One region of the Cellulomonas sp. P2_F12 genome, then DNA from elsewhere that is predicted to be linked to it. Evidence: riboswitches for the same ligand, from Rfam matches in the RefSeq annotation. Region 1 holds a riboswitch; each other region holds the start of a gene.
What was found. A riboswitch is a leader RNA that binds a small molecule or an ion and turns the genes downstream of it on or off. The one in region 1 is predicted to bind S-adenosylmethionine.
Positions count from the first base shown of each region.

Region 2: another riboswitch for S-adenosylmethionine. It lies ahead of AC1DWH_RS18925 (LLM class flavin-dependent oxidoreductase); the one in region 1 lies ahead of AC1DWH_RS16070 (aminotransferase class V-fold PLP-dependent enzyme).
Region 3: another riboswitch for S-adenosylmethionine. It lies ahead of AC1DWH_RS11200 (methylenetetrahydrofolate reductase); the one in region 1 lies ahead of AC1DWH_RS16070 (aminotransferase class V-fold PLP-dependent enzyme).
Region 4: another riboswitch for S-adenosylmethionine. It lies ahead of AC1DWH_RS04860 (ABC transporter permease); the one in region 1 lies ahead of AC1DWH_RS16070 (aminotransferase class V-fold PLP-dependent enzyme).

Region 1 covers NZ_JBFUEV010000008.1:92,871-99,981, forward strand. The annotation lists gene AC1DWH_RS16065 (YrdB family protein) at 1-21, opposite strand, end outside; gene AC1DWH_RS16070 (aminotransferase class V-fold PLP-dependent enzyme) at 182-1,576, opposite strand; SAM riboswitch class IV at 1,619-1,733, opposite strand; SAM riboswitch class I at 1,852-1,952, shown strand; gene AC1DWH_RS16075 (rhodanese-like domain-containing protein) at 1,963-2,376, shown strand; gene AC1DWH_RS16080 (O-succinylhomoserine sulfhydrylase) at 2,436-3,632, shown strand; gene AC1DWH_RS16085 (DUF1345 domain-containing protein) at 3,675-4,286, shown strand; gene AC1DWH_RS16090 (pyridoxamine 5'-phosphate oxidase family protein) at 4,291-4,773, opposite strand; gene AC1DWH_RS16095 (hypothetical protein) at 4,885-5,202, shown strand; gene AC1DWH_RS16100 (DUF1684 domain-containing protein) at 5,199-5,996, opposite strand; gene AC1DWH_RS16105 (NtaA/DmoA family FMN-dependent monooxygenase) at 5,996-7,111, opposite strand, start outside.
Region 2 covers NZ_JBFUEV010000012.1:8,737-15,847, reverse strand. The annotation lists gene AC1DWH_RS18935 (amino acid ABC transporter permease) at 1-821, opposite strand, end outside; gene AC1DWH_RS18930 (GNAT family N-acetyltransferase) at 824-1,429, opposite strand; gene AC1DWH_RS18925 (LLM class flavin-dependent oxidoreductase) at 1,431-2,528, opposite strand; SAM riboswitch class IV at 2,739-2,856, opposite strand; gene AC1DWH_RS18920 (L,D-transpeptidase) at 3,008-3,892, shown strand; gene AC1DWH_RS18915 (phosphatase PAP2 family protein) at 3,938-4,612, shown strand; gene AC1DWH_RS18910 (phosphatase PAP2 family protein) at 4,612-5,343, shown strand; gene AC1DWH_RS18905 (FMN-binding negative transcriptional regulator) at 5,367-5,984, shown strand; gene AC1DWH_RS18900 (zinc dependent phospholipase C family protein) at 6,149-7,111, shown strand, end outside.
Region 3 covers NZ_JBFUEV010000004.1:133,903-141,013, forward strand. The annotation lists gene AC1DWH_RS11180 (ATP-binding cassette domain-containing protein) at 1-539, opposite strand, end outside; gene AC1DWH_RS11185 (TetR/AcrR family transcriptional regulator) at 621-1,808, shown strand; gene AC1DWH_RS11190 (DNA-3-methyladenine glycosylase I) at 1,877-2,467, shown strand; gene AC1DWH_RS11195 (hypothetical protein) at 2,540-2,755, shown strand; SAM riboswitch class I at 2,901-2,997, shown strand; gene AC1DWH_RS11200 (methylenetetrahydrofolate reductase) at 3,065-4,102, shown strand; gene metE (5-methyltetrahydropteroyltriglutamate--homocysteine S-methyltransferase) at 4,110-6,437, shown strand; gene AC1DWH_RS11210 (MalY/PatB family protein) at 6,505-7,111, shown strand, end outside.
Region 4 covers NZ_JBFUEV010000001.1:1,056,473-1,063,583, forward strand. The annotation lists gene AC1DWH_RS04830 (LLM class flavin-dependent oxidoreductase) at 1-867, opposite strand, end outside; gene AC1DWH_RS04835 (GNAT family N-acetyltransferase) at 864-1,385, opposite strand; gene AC1DWH_RS04840 (M20 family metallopeptidase) at 1,382-2,728, opposite strand; gene AC1DWH_RS04845 (rhodanese-like domain-containing protein) at 2,725-3,138, opposite strand; gene AC1DWH_RS04850 (GNAT family N-acetyltransferase) at 3,167-3,652, opposite strand; gene AC1DWH_RS04855 (nitroreductase family protein) at 3,649-4,467, opposite strand; SAM riboswitch class IV at 4,484-4,593, opposite strand; SAM riboswitch class IV at 4,768-4,877, shown strand; gene AC1DWH_RS04860 (ABC transporter permease) at 4,916-5,914, shown strand; gene AC1DWH_RS04865 (ABC transporter permease) at 5,916-6,848, shown strand; gene AC1DWH_RS04870 (dipeptide ABC transporter ATP-binding protein) at 6,845-7,111, shown strand, end outside.

The DNA.
Region 1 (7,111 bases):
TGGCTGCTGGGGCTCGCTCACGGAGCCATCATGGGCGACGTCACGCGTCCGGCGTCCGGCCGAGAACGTCATGTCGCCGCGAGAACGGCAGTTCACTGTGACGTTCTCGGGGGCGAAGTGACGTACTCGGGCTGGCGGATCTGCTGCCGGACTGCGGGGATCGCGGGTGCGGCGAGCGTGCTCAGTCGTCCAGGGCCGGGCCGCAGGCTGCCGCCGCCGTCGCCGCCAGGTGGTCCAGGCCGTGGACCGCGAGGAGCGGGCGGGTGTCGTCGACGACCGCCCAGCAGCCGTCGACCACCTCGTAGCGGACGGCCGGGCCGTCGGCCAGGTACTGGGTCAGCGCCACGACCAGGCGGTCGACCGCCTCGCTCGTCGTGCCCACGCCCACCGACGCCCGGATGGCCCCGCCGGACGCACCGAGGTGCGCGAGGAGCGGGTGGGCGCAGAACCGGCCGTCGCGGACGCCGATGCCGTGCTCGGCGGCGAGGTACGCGGCCACCAGGCCCGGGTCGTGGTCCGGGACCGTGAACGTGATCACGCCGACCGGCGGCGCGGAGTCGGGCCAGATGCGCGCGATCTCGACGCCGTCGATGCCGGACAGCCCCTCGACGAGGCGGGCCCGCAGAGCCTCCTCGTGCGCGGCGAGGGCGCCGGCGGGGAGTGCCGCCAGCTGGTCGCACGCCTCCGCCAGCGCGATCGCGCCGAGCACGTTGGGCGAGCCCGCCTCGTGCCGCGCCGGTGCCGGCTGCCAGACCGTCCGATCGGCCCGCACGTCGCGCACCGCACCTCCCCCTGCGAGGTACGGCGTGCCTGTGTCGAGCCAGTCGCGGCGGCCGACGAGGGCCCCCGCGCCGAACGGTGCGTACGTCTTGTGCCCCGAGAACGCGATGTAGTCGGCGTCGGTCGCCGCCAGCGAGAAGCCGCGGTGCGGCACCAGCTGGGCGCCGTCGACGGCCACGCGCGCACCCTCGGCGTGGGCGAGCGCGACGACCTCCTCGATCGGCAGCGCCTCCCCCGTCACGTTGGACGCGCCCGTGATGGTGACCAGCGCGTACGGCTGGCGGGCCAGCTCGTCGCGCAGCGCATCGAGGGTCGCGGCGACCGTGTCCTTGATCGGCAGGATCGTCGTGCGGTTGCCGTGACGCCCCGTCGACTGCACCCACGGGAGCAGGTTGGCGTGGTGCTCGACGTCCAGCACGAGGACCCGGCCGCCCTCCGGCACCACACCGGCCAGCAGGTTGAGCGAGTCCGTGGTGTTGCGCGTGATGATCGCGACGTCGTCGGGACGGGCCTCGACGAACCGCGCGATGGTCTGACGCGCGGACTCGTACAGCGCGGTGGACACCTGGGAGAGGTACCCGGCGCCGCGGTGCACGGAGGCGTAGAGCGGGAGCACCTCGGTCACCCGGGCTGCGACCGACTCCAGCGCGGGGGCGCTCGCGGCGTAGTCCAGGTTCGCGTAGACCCGCTGGGACCCGTCCACGAGCGGCACGGTGGTGGTGCCGCCGACGACGGGGAGCAGGGCGCTCACGTCGTCGACGGAGGCACACGAGAGGCGCTCGGCGATGGCAGTCATGGTGGTCCTCCGACACGATCCGGGGGACCCCTGGGAGGTGGAACCCCGCGCTTGCCGAGTCCCGGACGGGACGCGGCCAGGTCGTCACCCGGGGCACCCCACCGCGGAGGAGGGTTGCCGGCCAGCGAGCCGGGGCTTGTCGCTGGCGCTCATGACCTGCAACGAGGGTCCCGGCAGGCCCGGGCGCCTGTCAACGCACCTCGGGGTTCGTCTCGGATGTCGGGACGCCTTGTCCACCAGTTGGAGCGACGGTACCGCCGCGCGTAGCATCACCGGCACCATCCAGAGCGGCCGAGAGATCTGGCTCGACGACGCCGCAGCAACCCGCGGGCACCTTGTGCCCGGCCGAGGGTGCTACCGCCAGGACCGATGAGACGAGGAACTGCATGAGCTACGCCGGCGACCTGACCCCCCAGCAGGCCTGGGACCTCCTGACCTCCGACGAGACCGCCGTGCTCGTCGACGTCCGCACCGACGCCGAGTGGCGCTATGTCGGCATCCCCGACTCCGCGCCGATCGACGGGCGCGCGGCGCTGGTCGAGTGGGTGTCGTACCCGTCGGGACGGCCGAACCCGCAGTTCCTCAAGCAGCTGGCCGACGCCGGCGTCGCGGCGGGGCGTCCCGTCGTGTTCCTGTGCCGATCCGGGGTCCGCTCGATCGCCGCCGCGCAGGCCGCCACCGCGGCGGGTCTCGGCCCGGCGTACAACGTGCTCGAGGGCTTCGAGGGCGACGTCGGCCCGGACGGCCACCGCGGCCACTCCGGCTGGCGCGCCGCCGGCCTGCCGTGGCGGCAGGCGTGAGCCCCCGGCGCGTCCCCGGCCCCGCCGACTGGGACGACCGCCGCACACCGCGCTCCGACCTGCGGCCCGACACCCTCGCCGTCCGCGGCGGGCTGGTCCGCTCGCAGTTCCAGGAGACCTCCGAGGCGCTGTTCCTCACGCAGGGCTACGTCTACGACGCCGCCGCCGAGGCCGAGGCCGCGTTCGCCGGCGAGGCCGACCGCTTCCTCTACTCGCGCTACGGCAACCCGACCGTGTCCACGTTCGAGGAGCGCCTGCGCCTGCTCGAGGGCGCCGAGGCCGCCTACGCCACCGCGTCCGGCATGTCCGCCGTCTTCACGTCCCTCGCCGCGATCGTGCAGTCGGGGTCGCGAATCGTGTCCGCGCGGGCGCTGTTCGGGTCCACGGTCGTGATCTTCGAGGAGATCCTGGCCAAGTGGGGCGTGCGCACCGACTACGTCGACGGGCACGAGCTCGCGCAGTGGGAGGAGGCGCTCTCGACGCCGGCGGACGTCGTGTTCTTCGAGACGCCGTCCAACCCCATGCAGGACCTGGTCGACATCGCGGCGGTGAGCAGGCTCGCGCACGCCGCCGGCGCGACCGTCATCGTCGACAACGTCTTCGCGACACCCGTGCTGTCCCGGCCGCTCGAGCTGGGCGCGGACGTGATCGTGTACTCGGCGACCAAGCACATCGACGGGCAGGGGCGCGTGCTCGGCGGCGCGATCCTGGGCACGGACGAGTACATCCACGGTCCGGTGCAGACGCTCATCCGGAACACCGGGCCGTCGCTGTCGGCGTTCAACGCGTGGGTGCTGCTCAAGGGCCTCGAGACGCTGTCGCTGCGCGTGCGGCACCAGACGGCGTCGGCCCTGCAGGTGGCCACGTGGCTCGAGCAGCAGCCGGGCGTGTCGCTGGTCCGCTACCCGTACCTGCCGTCGCACCCGCAGCACGAGCTCGCACTCGCCCAGCAGTCCGGCGGCGGCACCGTCGTGACGTTCAACCTCGCGGTGCCGGACGGCGCGCAGCCCGACGTCGCCAAGAAGGTCACGTTCGGCGTGCTCGACGCCCTGCGGATCGTGGACATCTCGAACAACCTCGGCGACGCCAAGTCGATGGTCACGCACCCGGCGACGACGACGCACCGCAAGCTCGGCCCCGAGGGTCGCGCGGCGGTCGGCATCGCCGAGTCGACCGTGCGGCTGTCGGTGGGCCTCGAGGACCCCGCGGACCTCATCGACGACCTCACGCAGGCGCTCGACACACTCGCGGGCTGACACCTCCCCGACCTGGGGGACCTCGCGCGGAACACTGGCGCCATGAAGGCGTCGTCGTCGCTGGTCAGGCTGATCGTCGGTGCGCTGGCCGGCGTCCTCGTCGGCATCATCGTCGGCTGGACGTCCGTGGTCGCGGCGGTGCTGGCCGGGTGGGCGACCGTCGCGGCCGTCTTCGTCGTCTGGACGTGGGCGGCGGTCGCCCCGATGGACCCCGACGAGACGGCGTCTCACGCGACGCGCGAGGAGCCGACCCGGTGGGGCGCTCACGCCGTCGTCCTCTTCGCGGCGCTCGTCACCCTGGTCGGCGTCGTCGTCGTGCTGGTGGACAAGAACATCGGCCAGCTGCTGCCCACGATCGCGGTGCTGGCCAGCGTGCTGGCGTCGTGGGCCGCCATCCACACGGTGTTCGCGCTGCGGTACGCGCGGATGTACCTGACCGACGGCGCCGGCGGCATCGACTTCCACATGAAGCAGGCGCCGCGGTACACCGACTTCGCGTACGTCGCCGTGACCGTCGGGATGAGCTTCGCGATCTCCGACACCGACCTCGGCTCGTCCCCGATGCGGCGGACCGCGCTCGGGCACGCGCTGCTCAGCTACCTGTTCGGCACCGTGATCATCGCGCTGCTGGTGAACCTGGTCGCGTCGATGTGACCGCTCAGAGCCGGACCGTCTCGTTCTCGCCGCCGTCGTAGCGCTCGCCGGTCACCTTGGCCTTGACCAGGCTGAACGCCGTGGTCAGGCGGCCTCCCTTGGCGTGCCAGTACTCCGCGGTCTCGCCGCGAAGCACCACCAGGACCAGTCCGGGCGTCTCCGGGCCGTCGGGGAACCAGGCCTCGGCCGTCACGCCCCACAGCTCGCGGTTCTTGGCCACGTCACGGACCACCTCGGCCGGGCCGGACACCGAGACCCACGCGGTGGAGTCGGCGAAGGCCGCGTTGGCGGGGCTGCCGGCCTCGATCTCGTGCACCTTGTGGCTGTCGGCGTCGGCGAAGAACCAGAGGTCCCCGTCGAAGTCCACGTCCTGCACACCCATCGGCCGGCTCACCAGCGAGCCGTCGGCGCCGACCGTCGTCAGCATCGCGATCTTGGCGTCCTTGATCAGCCCGGCCACCGTGGCCTCGTCGTCGTCGTGCGTCATGCGTCCTCCTCGAGCGGCGCGCACCCGCGGGGCTGCTGACCGCGGCGGCCGGGCCACCGTAGGCACGCCGCGCGGCTGTCGCATGTCGGAGGGGCGCGGGATGCTCGGTCCATGACGGACAGCGACTACGAGGCGATCGCCGACGACCTGGTCGCCCGCGGCGCCACCCGCGCGCAGATGATGGGCCGCCCGATCCTCAAGGTCGGCTCGACCATGTTCGCCGGGCACGTCGGCGGCGACCGGCTGGTGGTCAAGCTCGGCCGGGACAGCGCCGAGCACGCGGAGGCGCTGGCGCTGCCCGGCGTCACGGTCTGGTCACCGGGCGACAGCGGACGGCTGTTCTACGACTGGGTCGCGCTGCCCGCCGCGCTCGAGGACGAGTGGATGCGGTTCGCGGAGATCGCGCGCGTGCGAGCCTCGAAGCGCTAGCGGACCCACTGCTCCCCGGCCTCGACCGCGACCGTCAGGACGTTCTCCGGCGGTGGGATCGGGCAGGTGGCGAACTGCGTCAGGCCGCACGGCAGGTTGCTGGCGCGGTTGAGGTCGAGCGTCACCGTGCCGTCGTCGGCCACCGGGCCGAGCGCGAGCGTGCGCGAGGCGGGGTAGGTGGTGACGCCGCTGGTCGCGTCCCGGAACAGCACGCTGAGCCCGCGGGCGCCGCCGTCGAAGACGATCAGCGACTGCGGGATCCCGGCCACCTCGAAGCGCACGGTGCCGACGGCGGTGTGGTGGTGCTCGAGGCCGTCGACGACCGCGCCCGTGGTGACCGTGCGGGCCTCGTCGTACGGCTCGAACCGGCCGGTCAGCACCCACTCCGGCGACGGCACGTAGGCCGGGATGCCGTCGAACGCGGCGAGCTGCGGGGCCGCCGGGTCGTGCACCCGGACGATCGCGTGACCGGTGCGGCGGGCCACCTCGAGGAGGAGGTCGCCGGCGCGGACCTGCAGGCCGGGGGCTCCCTCGACCGGGTCGAGGGTGGCGACGCCGTCGACGATCGTGCCGTCCGGGAGGACGAGACCGTCGTCGGCAACCGCCTCGATGCGCACGACGCCGTCCGCCGACCAGAGCCCGGGGACGTCCGCGAGCGGTCGCGGCTCGGCCGAGAGCCAGTGCAGGGCCGTGATCGCCACCCAGCCGTGCGGCTGCCGGAAGTAGGCCTCGCGGGTCGCGTGCCAGTCCTCCCAGTCGGCGACGAAGGCGGAACGCTCGGTCGTGGTTGTCATCAGCTGGCCCTCACATCGGCGTCGAGAGTGCGGCCGAAGGCGTCGGCCGGCGGGAGTCCGAGGTGCTCGCGCAGGGTCGAGCCCTCGTAGGACGTGCGGAACGAGCCCCGCTCCTGCAGCAGCGGGACCACCTTGTCGACGAACTCGTCGAGCCCGTGCGGGGTCAGGTGCGGCACGAGGATGAAGCCGTCGGAGGCGTCCTGCTGCACGTAGCGGTCGATCTCGGCGGCGACGTGCTGCGGGGTGCCGACGAACGAGTGGCGGCCGATGACCTGGATGACCAGCTCGCGGATGGACAGGCCCTTCGCCTCGGAGAGCTCGCGCCACTGACGGGCGATCGCCAGCGGGTCGCGGAAGTGCGAGGCGCGGCCCTGCGTGATCGACGGGGCGTCGACCAGCGGGTCGACCGCGGGCAGCGGGCCGTCGACGTCGTACTCGGACAGGTCCCGGTTCCACACCTGCTCGACGAACGACCGCGCCACGCTGGGCCGGACCTGCTGGTGCTGGATCGCGCGCAGCTTCTCCTCGGCCTCGGCCTCGGTGTCGCCCAGCACGAACGACGCTCCGGGCAGGATCAGCAGGTCCTCGGGGCGTCGGCCGTACGCGGCCAGGCGGCCCTTGACGTCGGCGTAGAACGCCTGGCCGTCGGCGAGCTCGGAGTGCCGTGAGAAGACCGCGTCCGCCACCTGCGCGGCGAGCTCGCGACCGCCGTCGGAGTCGCCGGCCTGCAGGATCACCGGGTGGCCCTGCGGGGGTCGGGGCAGGGTCGGTGTCGCCTCGATGTCGACCAGGCGGCCGCCCGTGCGGACGGTGCCCAGCGAGCCTGGCCGGACGAACTCGCCCGAGGCCGCGTCGGCGACGACCGCGTCCGGCGCCCACGCGTCCCAGAGCGCGCGGGCGGCCTCGACGACCTCGCGGGCCCGCTCGTACCGGTCCGGGTAGGCGAGGTAGCCGCCGCGGCGGAAGTTCGCGCCGTGGAACGCGTCCGACGACGTCACGACGTTCCACGCGGCCCGCCCGCCCGAGAGGTGGTCGAGCGTGGCGAACTGCCGGGCGAGCTCGTACGGGTCGTTGAAGGTGGCGTTGATGGTGCCGGCGAGGCCGACGTGGGTGGT
Region 2 (7,111 bases), on a different contig from region 1:
AGATACCAGATGCCCGCGACGATGAGCAGCGGGACCACCCGCTGGTTGCGGCCGTAGATGACCCCGACGATGTAGAACAGCTCGCCGTACGCCAGCACATAGACCACGGACGTGCCCTTGACCAGGCCGATGATCTCGTTCACGGCCGTAGGCACGATAGTCCGCATGGCCTGCGGCAGGATGATCCGGCGCTGCTGACGCGACCGCGGGAGCCCGAGCGCGGCGGCCGCCTCGTGCTGACCCTGGTCGACGCCGAGGATTCCGCCGCGGACGATCTCGGCCGCGTACGCCGCCTGGGACAGCCCGAGCCCGAGCACCGCGGCGCCGAACTTGTCGATGACGTCGAGGGTGTCGAAGCCGACGAACGAGGGACCGAACGGCACCCCGAGCGTGAGGGTCGGGTACAGGTACGCGAGGTTGTACCAGAGCAGCAGCTGCAAGATCAGCGGCACGGACCTGAACACCCAGATGTAGGCCCACGACACCGACCGCAGCAGCGGCGAGCGGGAAAGCCGCATGAGCGCGAGCACGGCGCCCAGCCCGAAGCCGACGACGGCCGAGGCGGCGGTCAGCCGCAGGGTGCCCCACAGCCCGTCGAGCACGGACGGCCAGGTGAGGTACTGCCAGACGACGGACCACTCCCAGCGGGGGTTGGTCAGCAGCGAGCTCACGACCATCGCGAGCAGCACCGCGACCACGGCCGTGGCGATCCAACGGCCGGGGTGGCGGGCGGCGTACACGCGGGGCTCGTCGGCCGGCGGGCGGACGGGCGGCGGGGACAGGACGAGGGACTCGTCCTGGTGCAGGAAGGCGGTGGACACGGTCACTCCGGGGTGGTGAGGGACGGACGGGACGGGGGCGCGTCCGTACAGAGCCACTTCTCGAACGCCAGCGGCCCGATCTCCTCCGGGTCCGCGGCCGTGTCGAACAGGGGCGTGAAGCCGGTCGCCAGGTAGAGCGCGGCGGCTTCGGGCTGCCGCGGCCCGGTGGTCAGGTAGAGCCGCTGGTACCCGGCCGCGACGGCGCGGGTCTCCAGCTCGGCGAGCACCCGGCGCGAGAGCCCCTGCCGGCGGTGCGCCGTGCTGGTCCAGATCCGCTTGTACTCGGCGGTCCGCACGGTGGGCAGCCCGTCCGCGTCGCGCGTCCCGGGCCGGGTCAGCCGCGCGGCGTCCCCCAGCTCGGGCTCGGCGCGCAGCCGGAAGGCCCCGCCGGCCACGGCCACGCCGTCGTCGAGCAGCAGGATCAGGTCCCCGTCGGGGGCCGCGAACTGGTGGGCCGGGTAGCGCTCGAGCTCCTGGCGCAGGGCGTCGACGCCGAAGTGGTCGCCGTAGCGCGACGAGTACTCGTGCGCGAGCTCGTCCAGCAGCGGCCGGACCTCCTCGTCGAGCAGGCCGAACGAGCGGACGGTCAGCGTGGTGGTCGTCGTCATGTCAGGCCGTCGCGGCGTAGCTCGTGGTGGACAGCGGCAGGCCGAGCGTGTCGCGCAGCGTGCTGCCGGGGTAGCCCGCGCGGAACCGACCGGACGCGCGCAGCAGAGGCACGACGCCGTCGACCAGGGCGGGCAGGTCGGTGTGCACCGACGACGGCCGCACGACGAACCCGTCGGCGATCTCGTCGTCCACCCAGGTGGAGACCAGCTCGGCGAAGCCCGCGGTGGTGCCGACGAACGAGAGGGTGCCGGTGTCGACGCCCTCGAGCTCCGCGAGCATCTCGTGCCGGGCCTGCGCGCTCGCCCGGTCCGGGCCGATGACGAGGTGGGTGTCGACCAGCACGCGGACGTCGCGGGGGTCCCGGCCGGCGGCGGCGACGGCCGCGAGCACCCGGAGCCGGGCCTCCGCGGCCTCGTCGGGCCCGGTCGCCCGCACCCGCACGACGTCGGCGTGCCGACCCGCCAGGTCGAGGGCGGCGTGGCTGCCGAGCCGCACCACGACCGGCGGACGACCTTGCGGCGGGCGGGGCGCGGCCGTCGAGGGCTTCGAGGCGAAGTGCACGCCGTCGTGCGCGACGAACCGGGGCCGGTCCGGCGCCGTCTCGTCCCAGCGGTCCCAGTGCCGACCGACCACCGCGGCCGCGTCGGCCGCTGCCGCGACGGCGGAGGACTCGACGGTCGACGAGCGCGGCCCGGCGGTCGGCACCTCGTCGATCCGGGTGTCCCAGCCGACCTGCCACGCCGCGCGGCCGTGGCTCGCGTGGTCGATCGTGGCGATGGCCTTGGCCACGTGCGCCGGTGCGGTGTGCGTGGTGCCGACGGTCGAGACCAGGCCGATGCCGGCGGTGCGGGGCGCCAGCCGGGCGGCGACGAGCGCGGCGTCGAGCCGGCCCTGCAGGGTCGTGTTGCGGCTCGGGTGCAGGGCGAAGTCGTCGTCGAAGACCACGAAGTCGAGGGCTCCCCGCTGGGCGACGGCCACCAGCTCGAGCAGGCGGGCGGCGTCGAACAGCCGTTGCCCCTGCGAACCGTGGTCGCGCCACGCGGCGGCGTGGGCGCCGGTGTCGCTGAGATCGATGCCGAGATGGGCGTGGCGAGACATGGGTGTTCCGTTCTGGTGCTGGTTCAGGGCGCGCCTCACCGAGCGTCGAGCGCTTCGGGGTGCGCGTCGCGCGCCCCGGTCGCGGGGCGTGCGGAGGGTGGGTCAGCCGGTCAGCGGCGACAGAGGGCCGGACAGGAACGCGTCAGCATCGAACGGGTGGAGACCCCGGTCGCGTTCATGGTCTGTCCTCTCGTCCCGGCGGTTGCCGGGGCTCGCATGTTGTCGACGGCGGCGGTGCACTGCCGTGACCAGGTCCTCACCCGGGGCACCCCGCCATGCGGAGGGTTGCCATCCAGCTAGCCGGGGCTTCGCACTGGAAATCTTGACCTTATTGGTAGGGAATTTAGACAGGGACCGCGGGAGCGTCAAACACCCGACCACATCGTGAGATCAGGTGTCCGACAGCCGATCGCTTTGCCGGATCGCGCGCGGCAGGCGCACGATGACCTCTCACGACATCGGGACGGGGGTGGGGACGCGTGGCACGCACGAAGGTCGCGACCCTGCTCGCGACGTCGGTGCTCCTCCTGGTCGGGGCGTGCGCGGGCGACCCCAGCGCGGTCGAGGCGCACCCGGCGCCCGTCGTGAAGGTCGCCGCCCCGATCACCGTCTCGAAGGTGGCCGCGCCGGCCGTCGCCGCCGCGCCGGCCGCCGATCTCGCCGCGCTTCCCGTCACCGACCCCGTGCACGTCGTCGCCGGACTGCCCAGCACGGACGGGCTCACGCAGCGCGCGAGCGACGACCCGTCGCTCGGCCGCTGGCAGACCGCCGTCATCGTCCGGGACACGGCCGCCCGCGTCGCACCCGGCGGCGCGGCCGTCGGCGTCGTCCCCGCCCTGACGCTGCAGGTCCGCACCACCCTGCCCGTGATCGACCAGCGCGGACGCTGGCTCCGCGTCATGCTCGCCACCCGCGGCGCGCTGCCCAGCCAGGACGTCACGCAGGTCAACGACCGCAGCGCCTGGATCGACTCCGCCGACACCGAGACGGCTGGCACCAGCTGGTCGGTCCGGGTGGACACCGCCGCGCAGACCATCACCGTCGACGACGGGACCACGACGCACGTCATGCCGGTCAAGGCCACCGGCAGCCCCACCAAGCCGACTCCGCACGTGCCGGCCTTCATCGTGGGGACGCACTGGCTGGAACCCGGCACCACCACGCCGCGCGTGCTCCTGCTGTCGTCGCAGAGCGAGGTCATGGACGACTACGACAAGAAGTCGGGGACGTCGACGACGGCCATCCACACGACCACGCTGAGCGGTCGGGGTGAGGTCTCGAACGGCTGCGTGCGGGTCGCCGACGACGTGCTCGACCTCCTGTGGCAGGCGCCTGCCGGCACGGTCGTGACCACCGTCGGCTGACTCGTTCGACGCGCGAGCCGGCGGTCCTGCACCTAGCCTCCGGGGATGCGTCCGCTCCCGCTCCGCCGCCGAGCCCTGCTCCGCGCTGCGGTGTTCGGGGTCGCGCTGACCGTGCCGGTCGCCGTGCTCGCGTACGTCGTGCGCGCCCAGGTGGACGACGTCCTGCGCCTCGACCGACAGGCGATCCAGGGGGCGACGGACTTCACGCGTGCGCACCCCGCGCTCGAGCAGGCGCTCGTGCTCTGGCAGCAGGCCTTCCAGGCGAAGTGGGTCAACCTCGCGGCGACGCTGGTCTGCCTGTGGGTCTGGCGGCGCCACGGCCTGACCACCCGGGCGCTGTGGGCGTTCCTCACGATCATGGCCGCGTGGGCCGTGCAGCTGGGTGCCAAGGGGCTGGTGCAGCGGGCGCGGCCAGTGGTCGACGACGCCCTGGAGCATGCGCCCGGCTCGAGCTTCCCGTCCGGGCACGCGACGAACATCGCCGCGGTGGCCCTCACGCTGACCCTCCTGGTCTGGCCGCTGCTCGGGCGGCGCGGGCGGGTCGTCGTCCCCGTCGTCGCCGCGACGACCGTCCTGCTCACCGGCCTCGACCGAGTCCTGCTCGGCGTGCACTACCCCTCCGACGTCGTCGCAGGGTTCGCGCTCGGGACGGCCCTCGCGGGCGCGTCCTACCTGGGCTACAGCGGCTGGTCCGCGACGGCTCCCGATCCGGAGATCTGATGCACACCTTCCTGCACCGGTACGAGCTCGACACGTCCGCGCCCACGCGCAAGGAGGCCCTGCGGGACTTCGCGGTGCGCGTGCTGCTGCCGGCGGTCGGGCTGTGGGTCGTCGTCGTCGGCATCGGGTTCCTGATCACCGGCCCGCTGAACAGCCTGCCGAGCGAGACCGCGGTGAACCGGTGGTTCGTGTCGATCCGGACGCCGGCGCTCAACTCGCTCACCGCGATCCTCTCGGGGATCGGCACGACCGAGTTCATCATCGGCGCGTGCGTGCTGTTCACGGCGCTGTTCTGGTGGCGCACGAAGCAGTGGTGGCTGGCCATCGTCCCGGCGCAGGCGATCGCCGTGCAGGCGGCCGTCTTCATGACCGCCGCGCTGGTGGTGGGCCGCGAGCGCCCGGACGTCGAGCACCTCGACGACTCCCCGCCCACGTCCGCGTACCCGAGCGGCCACACCGGCGCCTCGACCGCCTTCTACGTCACCCTCGCGATGGTGGCCCAGCGCATCGGCAACCCGGTCCTGCGCGGCGTCGTGACCGTGCTGTGCCTGCTGGTCCCGATCTCCGTGGGCACCTCCCGGCTCTACCGCGGGATGCACAGCCCCACCGACGTGCTCATGGGGTGCCTCAACGGGCTGGTGTGCGCGTTCCTCGCGTGGAACTACCTGCGCCGCGACGTCTCCGGGTCGACCACGGGCACGGAGCCCCAGGAGCGCCTCAGCGCCCGCTGATCGCCGGGTGGCATCATCGCCACGTGCTCCAGAACCCCAAGTTCGCCACCGACGACCCCCGCGCGCTCCGGGCGCTGGTCGAGGGCTACCCGTGGGCCACGCTGGTGTCCTCGACCGACGGCGGCCTGGTCGCCAGCCACTACCCGATGCTCTGGGAGGAGACCACGGACGACTCGATGTCCCTGGTCACCCACCTCGGCCGCCCCGACGAGCTGAACCACCGCCTCGACGGCTCGGACGTGCTCGTCATCGTGCAGGGCCCCCACGCCTACATCTCGACCCGGTGGTACCCCGAGGGCCAGTTCGCCCCGACGTGGAACCACGTGACCGCCCACCTCACCTGCCGGCCCGAGGTGCTGTCCGCCGACGAGAACTTCGCCGTGCTCAGCCGGCTGGTCGAGCACTTCGAGGGGACCGGCGAGGGCGCGCGCCTCCTCCCGTCCTACGACGGACCGGCCCGGGCGATGGCCCGGGGCACCGTCGGCCTGCGCCTGCACGTCCGGAGCTTCCGCATGCTCGAGAAGCTGAGCCAGAACAAGCCGCCCGAGGTCGTCGCCACGGTGGCGGCCGAGCTGGAGCGCCGGCCGTTCGACCTGCACGCCGCGCTGGCGGCCGAGATGCGCCGGGTCAACCCCGCCTGAAGTCACCCGTTCGAGTGATGTTCACCCCGCGCCTCTCTTGTTCCCGATTCGGACATATGGGGCAATAGAGACACAGGTTCGACTGCCGACGAGGTCAGTGACCGGCATCGGACACCATCGGGAGCCCGCGACGGAGCGGGCCCGGTCAGCGGGGGGCTGCTGCCATGCCAGGTCCGATCGTCCATCTCCAGAACATCCAGAAGGTCCCGGGCTATCTGCGCGAGCTCGGGGGAGCGCGAGGCATCGAGCTCGCCGATCTCCTCGACAAGCAACCGTGCAGCCCGTACGCCAACTTCGGCGCCCAGGGGCCTGACTTCCTCGTCTTCTCGCTCAAGGAGTACGGGACCCCGCTCGACGAGTTCGCGAACTTCCTGTTCGGCGTCTTCGACGCGCTGAAGCCGTTCATCGACTTCTACGAGTCCGTGGTCGAGCCGGTCGAGGACGCGATCGACGACGCCGTCACGGCCGTCGACCAGGCGCTGTTCCAGGGCCTGCTCACCCAGGTCGGCGACACGTCCGCCCTGATCACGAGCGCGCTGCAGACGCAGCTGGCGGCGATCGTCACCAAGAACGTGGACCTGTTCTATGGGTTCTACCCCAAGCTCCAGCAGGGCAAGCCGGAGGACGAGTGGTACTGGTTCGACACGTGGCACTACCGCCGCACGGGCACCTTCGCGTCGACCATGTGGAAGCTCGCCCAGGGCGACGACGACCTCATGCGCTACGCGGTCGGCTACGGCAGCCACATCGGCGCCGACGTCGCGGGCCACCCCTTCGTCAACTCGATCGTCGGCGGCCCCTACCGGTCGCACTGGCACCGCCACCACCTGGTGGAGAACTGGATCGACGCGTACGCCCGCAAGGGCTACCCCGACAGCCGCCGGACCAAGCGCTGCCTCAACCTGACGTCCAAGGACACCTACGTCGCGGACGCGATCTCGGGCAGCTACTACTCGCGCCTGTGCGAGTTCCCCGGCGGGATGCTGCCCTCCAAGCTCGCGGACATGCTGGTCAAGGCCGTCGACCTGACGTACGACGCCGCGCCGGGCCGGCCGGTCCCGCCCAAGCTGACGGCGACCGACTACGACACCACGTACCGGCTCTGGCTGATGTGGTTCGAGCGCGCG
Region 3 (7,111 bases), on a different contig from region 1:
CGGATGACGTCCCAGAGATCGTTCCGGCTGCGCGGGTCGAGCCCGGTGGTGGGCTCGTCGAGGAACACCACCTGCGGCCGGGCCAGCAGGCCCACCGCGAGGTCGAGCCGGCGGCGCATCCCGCCCGAGTAGGTCTTCACCACGCGGCCGGCGGCGTCCGTGAGGTCGAACAGCTCGAGCAGCTCGGCGCTGCGGGTGCGCACCTCCGCCCGGCCCAGGTGCGCCAGCCGGGCCATGAGGTGCATGTTCTCGACGCCCGTGAGCAGGTCGTCGACGGCGGCGAACTGCCCCGTGAGGCTGATCGCCGCCCGCACCTCGGCGGGCTGGCGCACCACGTCCTTGCCGGCGACGTGCGCGGAGCCGCCGTCGGGCCGCAGCAGCGTGGCCAGGATGCGCACGGTCGTGGTCTTCCCGGCGCCGTTGGGACCCAGGAGGGCGAGCACCTCCCCCCGGGCGACATCGAGGTCGACGCCGTCGAGCACGGTCAGGTCGCCGTAGGACTTGCGGAGCCCCCGGGCGACGACGACAGGAGCAGTCATCGCGATCTCGCTTTCTGTGTATGGCGTAAACTGTGTGTGTACTTCATACACACTTGTAGGATCGACCGTCAAGGAGGTGCCGTGGCGCACGACGAGGACGTAGTGGCCGACGAGGGCCGTCGCGAGGCCGACGCCCTGCGTCGCGACCGGGAGAAGGCGGCGCGCGCGGAGGCGAAGGAGGCCGACCGGCTGCGTCGCGACCTCGAGCGCGCCGACCGCGACGCCGAGCGGGAGGCGCAGAAGGAGGCCGACCGGGTCCGCAAGGAGGCCGAACGGGTCGAGCGCGACCGCCTCAAGGCCGAGCAGGAGCTGGCCCGTGAGGCGGAACGCCGGCGGACCGAGCGCGAGCGGGAGGCGCAGCAGGCGGTCCGGGAGGCCGCCAAGCAGCTGCGCGAGGCCGAGAAGGCGCAGCGCGCCGCCGCCCTCGCCCAGCAGCAGGCGGCTCGGGTGGCCGAGAAGGCGCGGCGGCAGGCCGTGCGGGTGGCCGGCAGCGGGGCCGCCGCTCCCGTCGAGCTGCCGCCCGGGATCGCGGTCCTGTGGCGCACCCCGACCGAGGGGCGGCCCGGGCCTCGACCCGGCCTGACCCTGGAGCAGATCGCCGATGCCGGGATCGCGCTCGCCGACGCCGAGGGGATCGACTCGGTCTCCATGGCCCGGCTGGCCGAGTCGCTGGGCTTCACGACGATGTCGCTGTACCGCTACGTCTCGTCCAAGGACGAGGTGCTGAGCCTCATGTCCGACCGCGCTGCCGGGCGCCCACCGGTCCTGGGTCCCGAGGTGGGCGGCTGGCGCGAGCAGCTCGAGCTGATCCTCGCCGTGCAGCAGCCGATCCTGCACGCGCACCCGTGGCTGGCCCGGACGACGACCGTGCTGCACGCCGTCGGACCGGGTCGGCTGGCGTGGATGGAGGGCATGCTCGCCGCGCTCGCGGGCACGCCGCTGTCCGAGCGGCAGAAGGTCGGCGCGATCGGCCTGCTGGCCACGCACTCCCTGGACCAGCTGCGCGTCACCGAGGAGCTGACCGGGAGCAGGCGCACCGCAGCGATCGGCACGGCCGAGGGCGCCGACGAGTCCCCGGACCTGGGCGACCTCATCGGCGCGCTCGCCTCTCCGACCTCCCACCCCGCGCTGCTGCAGGCGGCCGCCGCGGGCGCCTTCTCGTTCGGTCCCGACGACCGGGCCGCCGATGCGGACGCCCTGGACTTCGGGACCACCCTGATCCTCGACGGCATCGAGCGGCTCATCGCGCTGGCGACCCCCACGGACTGAGCCGCCCACAGCCCCGGCCGTCCACTCGGGTCGGGATCGGTGTCGGGGGCGCGGGGCAGACTCGGCGCATGACCTCGCCCGACGTCCCGATCACCGGCCGCTGCTTCGGCGACGGCACCCCGCTCTACGAGCAGTACCACGACGAGGAGTGGGGCCGGCCCGTGCACGACGAGCACGCGCTCTTCGAACGGATCGCGCTCGAGGGCTTCCAGTCCGGCCTCGCGTGGATCACGGTGCTCCGCAAGCGACCCGCGTTCCGGACCGCGTTCGCGGGCTTCGACCCCGAGCTGGTCGCGGAGTTCGGCGACGACGACGTCGCCCGGCTGATGGCCGACGCGGGCATCGTGCGCAACCGCGCCAAGATCGAGGCGGCCATCGCCAACGGGCGCGCGCTGCGCGGTCTGCACGCCGCAGGACGCACTCTGGACGCGGTCCTCTGGTCGCACGCGCCCGACCGCACCGGGTACGTCAGGCCTCTGACCTGGGCCGGCGTCCCGGCGCAGACCGACGAGTCGCGCGCGCTCGCCAAGGAGCTGAAGTCGCTCGGCTTCCGGTTCGTCGGACCGATCACGGCGTACGCGGCGATGCAGGCCTGCGGGGTCGTCGACGACCATCTGGCGACCTGCCCGTCGGCCGCCTCGACTCACCCGTCGGAGTGACCATTACTCCTGCCGGGTGACGCTGCCGCGGGGGTCTCGGAACCGAGTGTGACGCGGACTACAGTGCCGCCCATGACGGAGATCCCCGACCACGACGCTCGGCGTGATGCCGTGCGCGCGGCGGCCGAGGCTCTGACGGACAACGTCGTCCCCGACGCCGGGATCCTCGCGGCGGTCCAGGACGGGCTGCTGTCCGTCCCCGCCGGCTCCCCCAACTCCTGGTTCGACGTGCCGTCGCAGCGCAGCCGCATGCAGACCGGCACCCTTTCCCCTCGCCGCCCGCACTGACCGACCACTCGCGGCGAGCCCCCTCGGCTCCGCGCTGCCCTCAGCGCGATCCCGGCGTCGACGCCGGGCAGTCGAGCGACGGACGCGGTCGTCTCACAGGTCGAGCACGGTTGCCCACCATGTGATCGGCGGTCTAGCATCGCGCCTACCATCCAGAGCGGCCGAGAGACCTGGCTCGACGACGCCGCAGCAACCCCCCTCCCCGCCGAGGGTGTGGGTGCTTCCGCCAGGGACGATGGAGTGAGCAATGTCCCCGCAGACCACGTGTCCCCGCACCGCACCGGTGCAGACCACGCCACGGATCGCGCCGTGAGCGCCGCCGCCGTGGAGCCGCGCACGCCCGGACTGCACGCCGCACCGGCCGCGCGTGCGCACACCGCGAACGACCGCCCGACCATCTCGTTCGAGCTGTTCCCGCCGCGAAACCCCGACGCCGCGCCCCGCCTGTGGGCCACCATCCGCGCACTCGAGGCCGTCCACCCGGACTTCGTGTCCGTGACCTACGGCGCCTCGGGCAAGACCCGGGTCACCACGCGCGCGCTGGTCCGCCGGCTGCTGCGTGAGACGACGCTCAACCCGATCGCGCACCTGACCTGCGTCGGGACCTCGCGCGCGGAGATCACTGAGATCGTCGAGGAGTTCCTCGACGAAGGCCTCCGCTCGTTCCTCGCGCTGCGCGGCGACCCGCCGTCCGACCAGAGCGGCTGGGAGGCCCACCCCGACGGCCTGCAGACGGCCGGCGAGCTGGTCGAGCTGCTGCGCGACATCGAGGCCCAGCGCTGCGCGGACAGCCCCTCGCAGGCGGTCCGGGCGCGCGTGCGTCCGTTGTCGGTCGCCGTGGCGGCGTTCCCGCGCGGCAACCACGCCACGGGGGGCACCCGCGCGCAGGACGTCGCGTCGCTCCTGGCCAAGCAGCAGGCCGGCGCCGACTTCGCGATCACGCAGGTCTTCTTCGACGCGGACGACTACCTGGGTATCGTGGCGGAGGCCCGCGAGGCCGGGGTGACCATCCCGATCATCCCGGGCATCATCCCGACCACGGACCCCGCCCGCCTGCTGCGGGTGCAGGAGCTGACCGGCGTCCCCGTGCCGGAGAGCCTCCTGGACCTGCTCGGCTCCGCCGACGACGAGCTCGACCGCCACCGCCGGGGAATCCGCGCCAGCGTCGACCTGGTCAACGGCGTCCTGGACGGCGGAGCGCCCGGCGTCCACCTGTACACGTTCAACCAGCACCATGCCGCACTTGACCTGCTCGAGGGTGCACACCTCGACGGCGGAGCTCGGACAGCTCCCGACCTGGCCGGATGGCCGCAGGACACGGCACCCGCCCGACCCCCGAGGGACTGAGAACCAGATGAGCACTGCAACCTTCCCCGCCAGCTCCGTGCTCGGCTACCCCCGCATCGGCCCGCGCCGCGAGCTCAAGAAGGCCCTCGAGGCGTTCTGGGCCGGCCGCACCACCGCCGACGAGGTCGAGGCCACCGCCGCGGACCTGCGCAAGCGCACCCGCACCCGCCTGGCCGAGCTGGGCCTGGCCACCGACGTGCCGGCCATCCCGAGCGCGTTCTCTTTCTACGACCACGTGCTCGACGCGACGGCCGTCGTCGGTGCCGTCCCGGCCCGCTTCGCGGACGTCGTCGGCGCCGACGGTGCGCTGGACCTCGCCGGGTACTCGACGGTGGCCCGCGGCCGCGGCGACGACCTCCCGCTCGAGATGACCAAGTGGTTCGACACCAACTACCACTACCTGGTCCCCGAGATCGGTCCGGAGACCGAGTTCCGGTATGCCAGCAACCGCCCCGTGCGGGAGTTCCAGGAGGCCCTGGCCGACGGCGTGCTCACGCGCCCGGTCATCGTCGGCCCCGTCACCTATCTCGCCCTGGCCAAGGCCACCGAGGACGCCCCCGAGGGCTTCGCGCCCATCGACCGCCTGGCCGACCTGCTGCCTGTCTACGCCGCGCTGCTGACGGACCTCGCGGCCGCCGGCGCCACGTGGGTGCAGCTCGAGGAGCCCGCGCTGGTCTCCGACTCGATCGCCGTGCCGGCCGAGCAGCTGCTCGCGTCCGTCATCGAGGCGTACCGCGCGCTCGCCACCGACCTGGCCCGCCCGGAGCGTCCGGCCATCCTCATCGCGGCGCCGTACGGCGACCTCGGCGCGGCGTTCCCGGTGCTCGCCGCCACGGACATCGAGGCCATCGGCATCGACCTGGTCCGCGGCCACGCGCCGACGGAGTCCGTCCCCGGCCTGGAGACCAAGACGCTGGTCGCCGGCGTGATCGACGGCCACAACATCTGGCGCGCCGACCTGGACGCCAAGCTGGCCGTCCTCGAGCAGCTCGAGGGCCTCGGCGCCGCCGCGGTGACCGTCGGAACCTCGACGTCGCTGTTCCACGTCCCGCACACCACGGGCGACGAGCCCAACCTCGACGCCACGCTCACGACCTGGCTCGCCTTCGCCGACGAGAAGGTCGTCGAGGTCGTCACGCTGGCCGAGGGCCTGACGGAGGGCCGCGAGGCCATCCACGAGCAGCTGCTCGCGGCGACCGACGCGGTCAACTCGCGCCGCACGGCGCCCGGCGTCGTCAACCCGGCCGTCCGCGACCGCGTGGCCGCCCTCGACGAGGCCGCATTCAGCCGCGGTCCGTTCGACGAGCGCAAGGTCGCCCAGGCGGCCCGCCTCAACCTGCCGCCGCTGCCGACGACGTCCATCGGCTCGTTCCCGCAGACCACCGAGATCCGCACGGCCCGCGCCGCCTTCGGCAAGGGCGAGCTGACCGAGGAGCAGTACGACGACGAGATGAAGGCGGAGATCCGCCGCGTCGTCGAGCTGCAGGAGAAGATCGGCTTCGACGTGCTGGTGCACGGCGAGCCCGAGCGCAACGACATGGTCCAGTACTTCGCGGAGAACCTCGACGGGTTCGCCGTGACGCAGAACGGCTGGGTCCAGTCCTACGGCTCGCGCTGCACGCGCCCGTCGATCCTGTGGGGCGACGTCTCGCGGCCGAAGCCGATCACGGTCGAGTGGTCGTCCTACACGCAGTCGCTGACCGAGAAGCCGGTCAAGGGCATGCTCACGGGTCCGGTCACCATCCTCGCGTGGTCGTTCGTCCGCGACGACCAGCCGCTGGGTGACACCGCCAACCAGGTCGGCCTGGCCCTGCGCGACGAGATCGCCGACCTCGAGGCCGCCGGCATCGCCGTCATCCAGGTGGACGAGCCCGCGCTGCGCGAGCTGCTTCCCCTGCGCGTCGAGGACCACCCGGCGTACCTCGACTGGTCGGTCCGGTCGTTCCGCCTGTCCACGGCCGGCGTCCGGCCCGACACGCAGATCCACACGCACCTGTGCTACTCGGAGTTCGGCGAGATCATCGGTGCGATCGACGGTCTCGACGCCGACGTGACGTCCATCGAGGCCGCCCGCTCGAAGATGGAGATCCTCGGCGACATCTCGGCGGCCGGCTACCCGCGCGGCATCGGCCCGGGCGTCTACGACATCCACTCGCCCCGCGTGCCCAGCGAGGCCGAGGTCGAGGAGCTGCTCACCGAGGCGGTCAAGGCCATCGCGGTCGACCAGCTCTGGGTCAACCCGGACTGCGGCCTGAAGACCCGCCGGTACGAGGAGGTCGCCCCGTCCCTGGAGCACATCCTCGCGGCGACCCGGACGGTCCGCGCGACCCTCTGACCCGACTCGGCGGCCCCGGACACCCTCGGCGGTGTCCGGGGCCGTCGTGCGTCCTAGGGTCGGACGGGTGACGATCTTCGACACCGTCCCCCTCGACCAGCTCCGCCGCCGGACCAGCGAGAAGTGGCGGGCCTACCCTCCCGACGTCCTGCCGCTGTTCGTTGCGGAGATGGACGTCCCGCAGCCCGAGCCGGTGATCCGGGCCGTGCACGACGCCGTGCGAACCGGTGACACCGGGTACCCGCACGGCCGCGCCTTCGCCCAGGTCCTGGCCGACTTCGCGCGGGAGCGGTGGGGCTGGGAGATCGACGCGGTGGCCTGCCGGCTGGCGTCCGACGTCATGGTCGGCGCGGTCGAGGCGCTGCGGCTGGTGACCGACCCGGGCGACGCCGTCGTCATCAACCCGCCGGTGTACCCGCCGTTCCGCGCGTTCGTCGAGCACGCCGGGCGCGGCGTCGTCGCTGCACCGCTCGGCCCGGACGGACGGCTCGACCTCGACGTGCTCGACCGCGCGTTCGCCGTGGCCCGCGCGCACGGCCCACGGCCCGCGTACCTGCTGTGCCACCCGCACAACCCCACCGGCACCCTGCACACGGCGGCGGAGCTCCGGGTGGTCGGCGAGCTCGCCAGGCGGCACGGGGTGCGCGTGGTCGCCGACGAGATCCACGCCCCGC
Region 4 (7,111 bases), on a different contig from region 1:
CGGGCCGCGCTCGACCGCGTCCTCGATGTGCGTGAACGACGACACCTTGCCGGGCCGCGTCTCGCCGACGTGCTTGGCGGCCATCCGGGCGGCGAAGCCCTCGTAGACCGCGCGGTACTCCTCGGTGGCCTGCTCGGTGGTGTCGGCGAGGAACAGCCCGCCCGAGCCGGATCCCACGTAGCCGACCGAGGGGTCGAACCCGTTCACGTCGAGCTGCTCGCGGTAGCGGTCGATCAGCACCTTGTAGTTCTCGCGCGGCTGCAGCGCATTGGCCGAGACGATCGGGTCGCCGTGCTTCGCCGCGAGGTCCACCGAGATAGTGCTGGTCGCCGAGCCGTGCCAGATCCGGAACGGGCCGTCGTACGGCCGGGGCAACGTGGTGACGTCCGTGAGCGGCGCGTGGAACCGGCCCTCCCAGTCGACGTCCTCCTGGCTCAGCAGCAGCCGCAGGAGCTCGTAGTTCTCCTCGAGGTAGTCGTACTGGTGCGCCAGGTCGAGGCCGAAGAGCGGGAAGTGCTTGTCCTCGTTGCCCTTGCCGATGACGATCTCGAGCCGGCCGCGCGAGAGCAGGTCGATCGTCGCGTAGTCCTCGGCCACCCGGACCGGGTCCAGCAGGCTCAGCACGGTCACGCCGGTGCTCAGCAGGATCCGGTCGGTGGCCTGCGCGAGCGCGCCCAGCAGCACGGTCGGCGACGAGGACAGGAAGTCGCCCGCGTGCCGCTCCCCCACGGCGAACGCGTCGAGCCCGAGCTCCTCGGCCAGGACGGCGGTCTCGACGACGCGCTCCAGCCGGGTGGACGGGTCGAGCAGCTCGCCGGTCACAGGGTGCGGGCCGTGGGGGACGATGTCGAGGACCTGGAACTTCACGAGCGTGCTCCTTGTGTCAGTGCGGACGTGTCGTAGCCGAAGGCCAGCAGGGTGCCGCCGTGCACCACGCGGGTCTCCCGCTCGGTGAGGCGGACGAAGCCGAGCCGGTAGTACAGGGCGTGCGCCCCGAGCATCTGCGGCCCGGAGTTCATGACGACGCGGTCGAGGTCCCGCTGCCGGGCGAGCGCGATGACGTGCTCGGTGAGCAGCACCCCGATCCCCCGTCGGCGGGCCGCGGGGTCGACCGCGAGCAGGCGGAAGTCGAGCTCGCCGTCGCGTCCCAGCTCCGAGATGTGCTCGCCGGGCCGCGGGGTGGCGACCGTGCCGAGCAGCTCCCCCGTCGCCAGGTCCTCGGCCACCCACACCTCGTGCTCGCGCGCGCGGGTGGCCACGTCGGCCAGGGAGGCGCGGTAGTCGTCGGGCAGGTCGTAGTCGTGGCCGTACGCGTCGACGGACAGCTGCGCGACGCGCTCGTACTCGTCGGGCCGCACGAGGCGGATCCGCACCTCGATGCTCACGAGAAGTACCCCTCCACGTCCAGGACGCCTCCGGCGTCGTCGAAGTCCTGCCGGACCGCTGCGCGCAGCGCCGGGTCGGCCAGGTAGTCCAGCGCCGTGAGCGCGAGCCCGACGGCACCGTCGATCGCGGCCGCGTCGCCGCGCGGGCCGCCGGCCACCTCGGCGAACTCGCGGGTGTGCAGGGCGATGTCCGGGTCGCTGACCGCGATCATCGGGTGGATGCCCGGCAGGCGGACGCTCACGTTCCCGAAGTCGGTGGACGCCGCGAGGATCTCGGGCACCACACCGCCGGCCAGGACCGTGCGGCCCTGACCCGCCTGGTGCACGGCCCAACGCTCCGCCAGCGGCGAGTTGGTGCGCACGGGCAGCGTGAACGGGGCGGCGTCCCACACCAGCTCGGCCGTCGTGCCGGTGGCCAACGCGGCCCCCTGGGCGATGCCGGCGAGGCGCTCGGAGAGGTCCTTGAGCGTGGCCGGGCTGGCCGACCGCACGTAGTACTCCACGGTCGCCCGCTCGGGCACGACGCTCGGCCGGGTCCCGCCCTCCAGCACCACGCCGTGCACGCGGTCGCTCGGCGGGATGTGCTGGCGCAGCATCGCCACGGCCTGATAGTTCAGCGCGACGGCGTCCAGCGCGTTGCGACCCATGAACGGGCTGGCCGACGCGTGGGCCGCGACCCCGTGATAGGTCACGCGCAGCTGCCGACGACCGAGGAACGGGTGGTCGACCACGTCGAACCCGAACGGGTGGACCATGATCGCCGCGTCGACGCCGGCGAAGAACCCGTTGCGCGCCAGGATCTCCTTGCCCGAGCTGCCCTCCTCCGCCGGCGTACCCAGCAGGAGCACCCGGCCGGGCAGCTCGAGCCCGTCCGCGACGGCCTGCCGCAGCGCCAGGAACGCCCCCGTCGCGGCCCCCGCGATGAGGTGGTGGCCGCACGCGTGGCCGACGCCCGGCAGGGCGTCGTACTCGGCGAGGATCGCGACCGTCGGGCCGGCGTCCTCGCGCGGGGCGCCGTCGTCGGGGCCGTGGCCGGTCAGGCCGGCGCGTAGCGACGTCGACAGCCCGTGCGACCCCATCGTGGCGGGCACGCCGTGCCGGGCGAGCAGGTCCGCGACCGCCGCGACCGAGCGGACCTCGCGGAACGCCTCCTCCGGGTGGGAGTGGATCGCGTGCGCGACGTCGAGCACGTCGGTCTCGCCCGCCTTGGCCGCCGCCCGGACCAAGGCACGCGAGGGCTCGTCGGCACCCGCGAACGGCGACGTCAGCGGCACGAACGACGCCCGACGACGCTCGGTCAGCGCCCGGAGCTCGTCGAGGAAGGCGGTGGACGGGCTGGTCATCCGACGGGCGCCCCGGCCGGCAGCCCGGCGTCCTTCCACGCGGGGAAGCCGCCCTCGACGTGCACGACGTTGGTGAAACCCTTGGCCCGCAGCTCGGCCGCGACCGGCCCCGACCCGCGCACCGAGCCGCAGACGACGACGATCGGCGTGTCCAGCGACACGATCGGCGCGTGGCGGGTGGCCGCGGTCAGGTCGAACTCCTGGTCGATCGCGTACCGGTCGCCGATCGTGGCCCCCGGGATCGAGCCCGTGCGGGACCGGCCGGCCTCGCTGCGCACGTCGAGCAGGAACGCGCCCTCGGCCACGCGCTCGGCGGCCTCGGTCGGGCTGACCGCGGGCGCGAGGGCCGCGGCCTCCTCGAGGCTCAGGTGCTCCGCCGGGGCGCCGGGGCGGGTGGTGGTGTCGGTCATGGTGCTCTCCTTCGTGAGGGGGTTCGGGTCAGGCCTCGAGCAGGTCCTTGGCGAAGCACAGGCTCAGCCGGTCGCCCACGTAGTCGCCGAAGGGCTCGACAGCGCGCCAGCCCTCGCGCAGGTACAGCGCGACCGCGTCCGGCTGCCGGACCCCCGTCTGCAGGACGATCGTGCGCACGCCCGCGTCGGCCGCGAAGCGCCCGACCGCGTCGAGGAGCCGGGCGGCCAGGCCGAGCCGGCGGTGGGTGGCGGCGACGAAGACACGCTTGACCTCGTGCTCGCCGTCGACCAGGCGTAGGGAGGCGGTGCCGACGGGACGGTCCCCGTCGTAGGCCACGTAGGTCACCAGGATCGAGGCGGGATCGACGGGCACGCGCGGACCGCGCTGCGCGAGGAGGTCGGCGTAGCGCGGAGCCAGCTCGGCGTCCATCTGGTCGCGCAGGCGACCGGCGTGCGGGTGCGTCCACGGGACGACGGCCAGCGTGACCTCCCCGGTGGAGGTGGTGGTGGTCATCGCAGCCCGAACCCCTGCGCCTCGAGGGCCGACCGCAGCTGGTCGCGGCCGTTGAGCGCGGCCGGACCGGAGAGCCGGGCGAGCACCCTCTCGACCCACGAGTGGGACAGTCCCTCCTCGGCGTAGAAGTCGCCGATCAGGCCCTCGTAGGCGGCGACCGCGTCGGCGTGCTCGGCGTCGTCGTACGTCTCGTGGTGCAGCACGGCCGACTGCGGCAGGCGGGGCTTGACGCGGGTGTTCTCACTGAGGTCCGGCCGCCCGACCACGAGCCCGAACGCGGCAAACACGTGCTGCGGTAGGTGAAGCAACTCGGCGACCTGCTCCGGACGGTTGCGCAGCGCACCGATGTACACGGTGCCCAGGCCCAGCGACTCCGCGGCGAGCACCGCGTTCTGCGCGGCCAGCGCGGCGTCGACGAACCCGACGACCGCGGTCTCGAGGTAGGCCGCGCCCTCGGTCGGCGCCTCGTGCGCGGCCGCGATGGCGTGCGCGCGCCCGAGGTCGACCAGCCAGACGAGAAGCAGCGGGGCCTGCGCGATGTGGGCCTGGTCGCCCGCGAGCGCGGACAGGGCGGCGCGGCGCGCGTCGTCGCGGACTGCGACCACGCTCCACAGCTGCAGGTTCGAGCTGGTGGCGGCGGACTGCGCCGCGGCGACGACGGCGGCGAGCTCGGCATCCGTGACGTCGTCCGGCAGGTAGCGGCGCACAGACCGGTGGGCCAGCTGGAGCTCGATGACGTCGGAGGTCGCGAGGTCGGTGGGCGCGGCGCCGCCGTAGCGCGCAGCGACGGAGGACGGGAGGAGATCGACGGACAAGACGGTTCCCTGGGGTGTCGGACGTTTGCCCTCCGCGATCCGGCGGGCCGGGTCTTGCTCGGGAGCACCCCACGTCACCGAGGGTTGCTGCTCCGCCTGCCGAGCCAGACGGCGGAGCTCGTGACCTGCGCCGGAGGGTCGACCGCGCACCCGGCGATGTCAACGATCGGGACGGGGTTCTCACATCCCGGTACGGCTCGCGGCAGGGGCCGCTCGAACCGTGCGTGAGACGTCTGTCCACCTGATGAGAAGGCCCGGCGGATCGTTGACGACCGCCGACCGCGTGCCTACCTTCGCGCCGGTCTCGAGCCCCGACGACAAACCCTGGTTGGTCGGGCAGCAACCCTTCAGGTGTGACGGGGTGCTCCAGGTGACGACCCGGCACGGCACCCGCCGTGCAAGCACAGACCCGCCGGACCCGTCCGGCAGATCGAGGACGACCGCTCACATGTCCCGCTACATCGGCACCCGCCTCGGCCAGGCAGTCCTGGTGCTCTGGGCCGCCTACACGGTCACGTTCGTCGTGCTCTACGCGCTGCCGGGCGACCCGGTCTCGCTCATGTACGGCAGCGAGTCCAACGACGTGACGCCGGAGCAGCTCGACGCGCTGCGGGCCCAGTACGGGCTCGACCAGCCCTTGCCCGTGCAGTACGTGACGCAGCTGGGCGCCCTGCTGCGCGGCAACCTCGGCACGTCCGTCGTCCTGCACCGTCCGGTGCTCGGCCTGATCGCCGAGGCGATCCCGCCCACAGCCGCCATCGCGGGCGCGGCGTTCGTGCTGGCGCTGCTGCTGGGCGGCGGGCTGGCCGTCGTCGCGACGCTGGCACGCGGCCGGGGTCTGTCCAACGCGCTGCTGGGCCTGCCCCCGCTCGGCGTGGCCATCCCGTCGTTCTGGTTCGGCCTCATGCTCGTGCAGTGGTTCTCGTTCGCGAACCCGATCTTCCCGGCTGTGGGGAACAAGGGGTTCGCGTCGATCGTGCTGCCGGCCGTGACGCTCGCGGTGCCCACCGCTGCGCTCATCGCCCAGATGCTCTCGCGCTCGCTGCGGCACAGCCTCGCCCAGCCCTACGTCGACACCGCGCGCGCCAAGGGCGCGAGTCCGGCACGCGTCCACTTCCGGCACGCGCTGCGCAACGCCTCGCTGCCCGCCCTCACGGTCATCGGCCTGGTGATCGGCGAGCTGCTCGCCGGCGCGGTGGTCACCGAGACCGTGTTCTCGCGCGCCGGCATCGGCCGGCTGACGGCCACCTCGGTCAGCGCGCAGGACATCCCCGTGGTGCAGGGCATCGTGCTCTTCGCCGCCGCCGTGTTCGTGCTGGTCAACCTCGCGGTCGACCTGCTGTACCCGCTGCTCGACCCACGGATCGTCCGGCGCAGCCGGCCCGTCAAGGCGCCGGTGTCGACCGAGGCGGCGCAGGTCCGTCGGCCCGTCACGGCGGGGGTGTGACATGACGGACCTCCTGAACGAGAAGGTCGCGGTCGACGACTTCGCCGCCACCGCCCCGGACCGCCTGGCCGACGCGATCCGCGACCGGCAGGACGCCGCGACCCCCGGCCCGCTCGCCTGGGTGGGCGAGCTCGCCCGCCGGCCCGGCCTGCTGCTCGCCCTCGTCTGGATCGCCCTGGTCCTGCTCGCCGCGTTCGTCCCCCAGCTGCTCGCGCCGGGTGACCCGCTGACCGGCGTGCCGGCGGACAAGCTGCAACCCCCGTCGGGTGCGCACTGGTTCGGCACCGACCAGCTCGGTCGCGACCTCTACACGCGCGTGGTTCACGGCACGCACCTGACCCTGGAGGCGGCCCTCGTCGCCGTCGGCGTCGGCCTGCTGGTCGGGGCCCTCGTCGGGCTGCTGGCGGGCTTCGTCGGCGGGGTGTTCGACGACGTCGTCATGCGCGCGGTGGACGTGCTCCTGTCCATCCCGGCGCTGCTCCTCTCGCTCGCCCTCATCACGGCGCTCGGCTTCGGCACGGTCAAGGTCGCGATCGCCGTCGGCCTGGCCAGCGTCGCCACGGTGGCGCGGATCATGCGCTCCGAGGTCCTGCGCGTCCGCTCGTCCGTGTACGTCGAGGCCGCGCACGCCGGCGGCAGCCGCTGGTGGTCCGTCCTGTTCCGCCACGTGCTGCCCAACGCCGCCGGCCCGGTGGTCGTCCTGGCGGCCCTGCAGCTGGGCGCCGCGATCCTGGCGGTCTCCGCGCTGAGCTTCCTCGGCTACGGCGCGCCGCCCCCGGCGCCCGAGTGGGGCGCGCTCGTGTCCGGCGGCCGCGACTACCTGCGGACGTCCTGGTGGCTGACCACGCTGCCCGGCCTGACCATCGCCGTGAGCGTGCTGGCCGCCGGCCGCATCTCGCGGTCCCTCGACCGTCCCGACGGGGGTGCCGCATGAGCGAGCGCCTGCTCACCGTCACCGACCTCGCCGTCGCCTACAAGGCCCGCCGCGGCACGGTCCGCGCCGTCCGGGACGTCTCGCTGCACGTCGACGCCGGCGAGACCGTCGCAGTCGTGGGCGAGTCCGGCTCGGGCAAGTCGACCACCGCCGCGGCCGTCGTCCGGCTGCTCGCCCCCGCCGCCGTCATCGACCACGGCAGCATCGACCTGCTGGGCCACGACATGGCCCGCGCCACGCAGCGCGAGCTCCGCTCCGTGCGC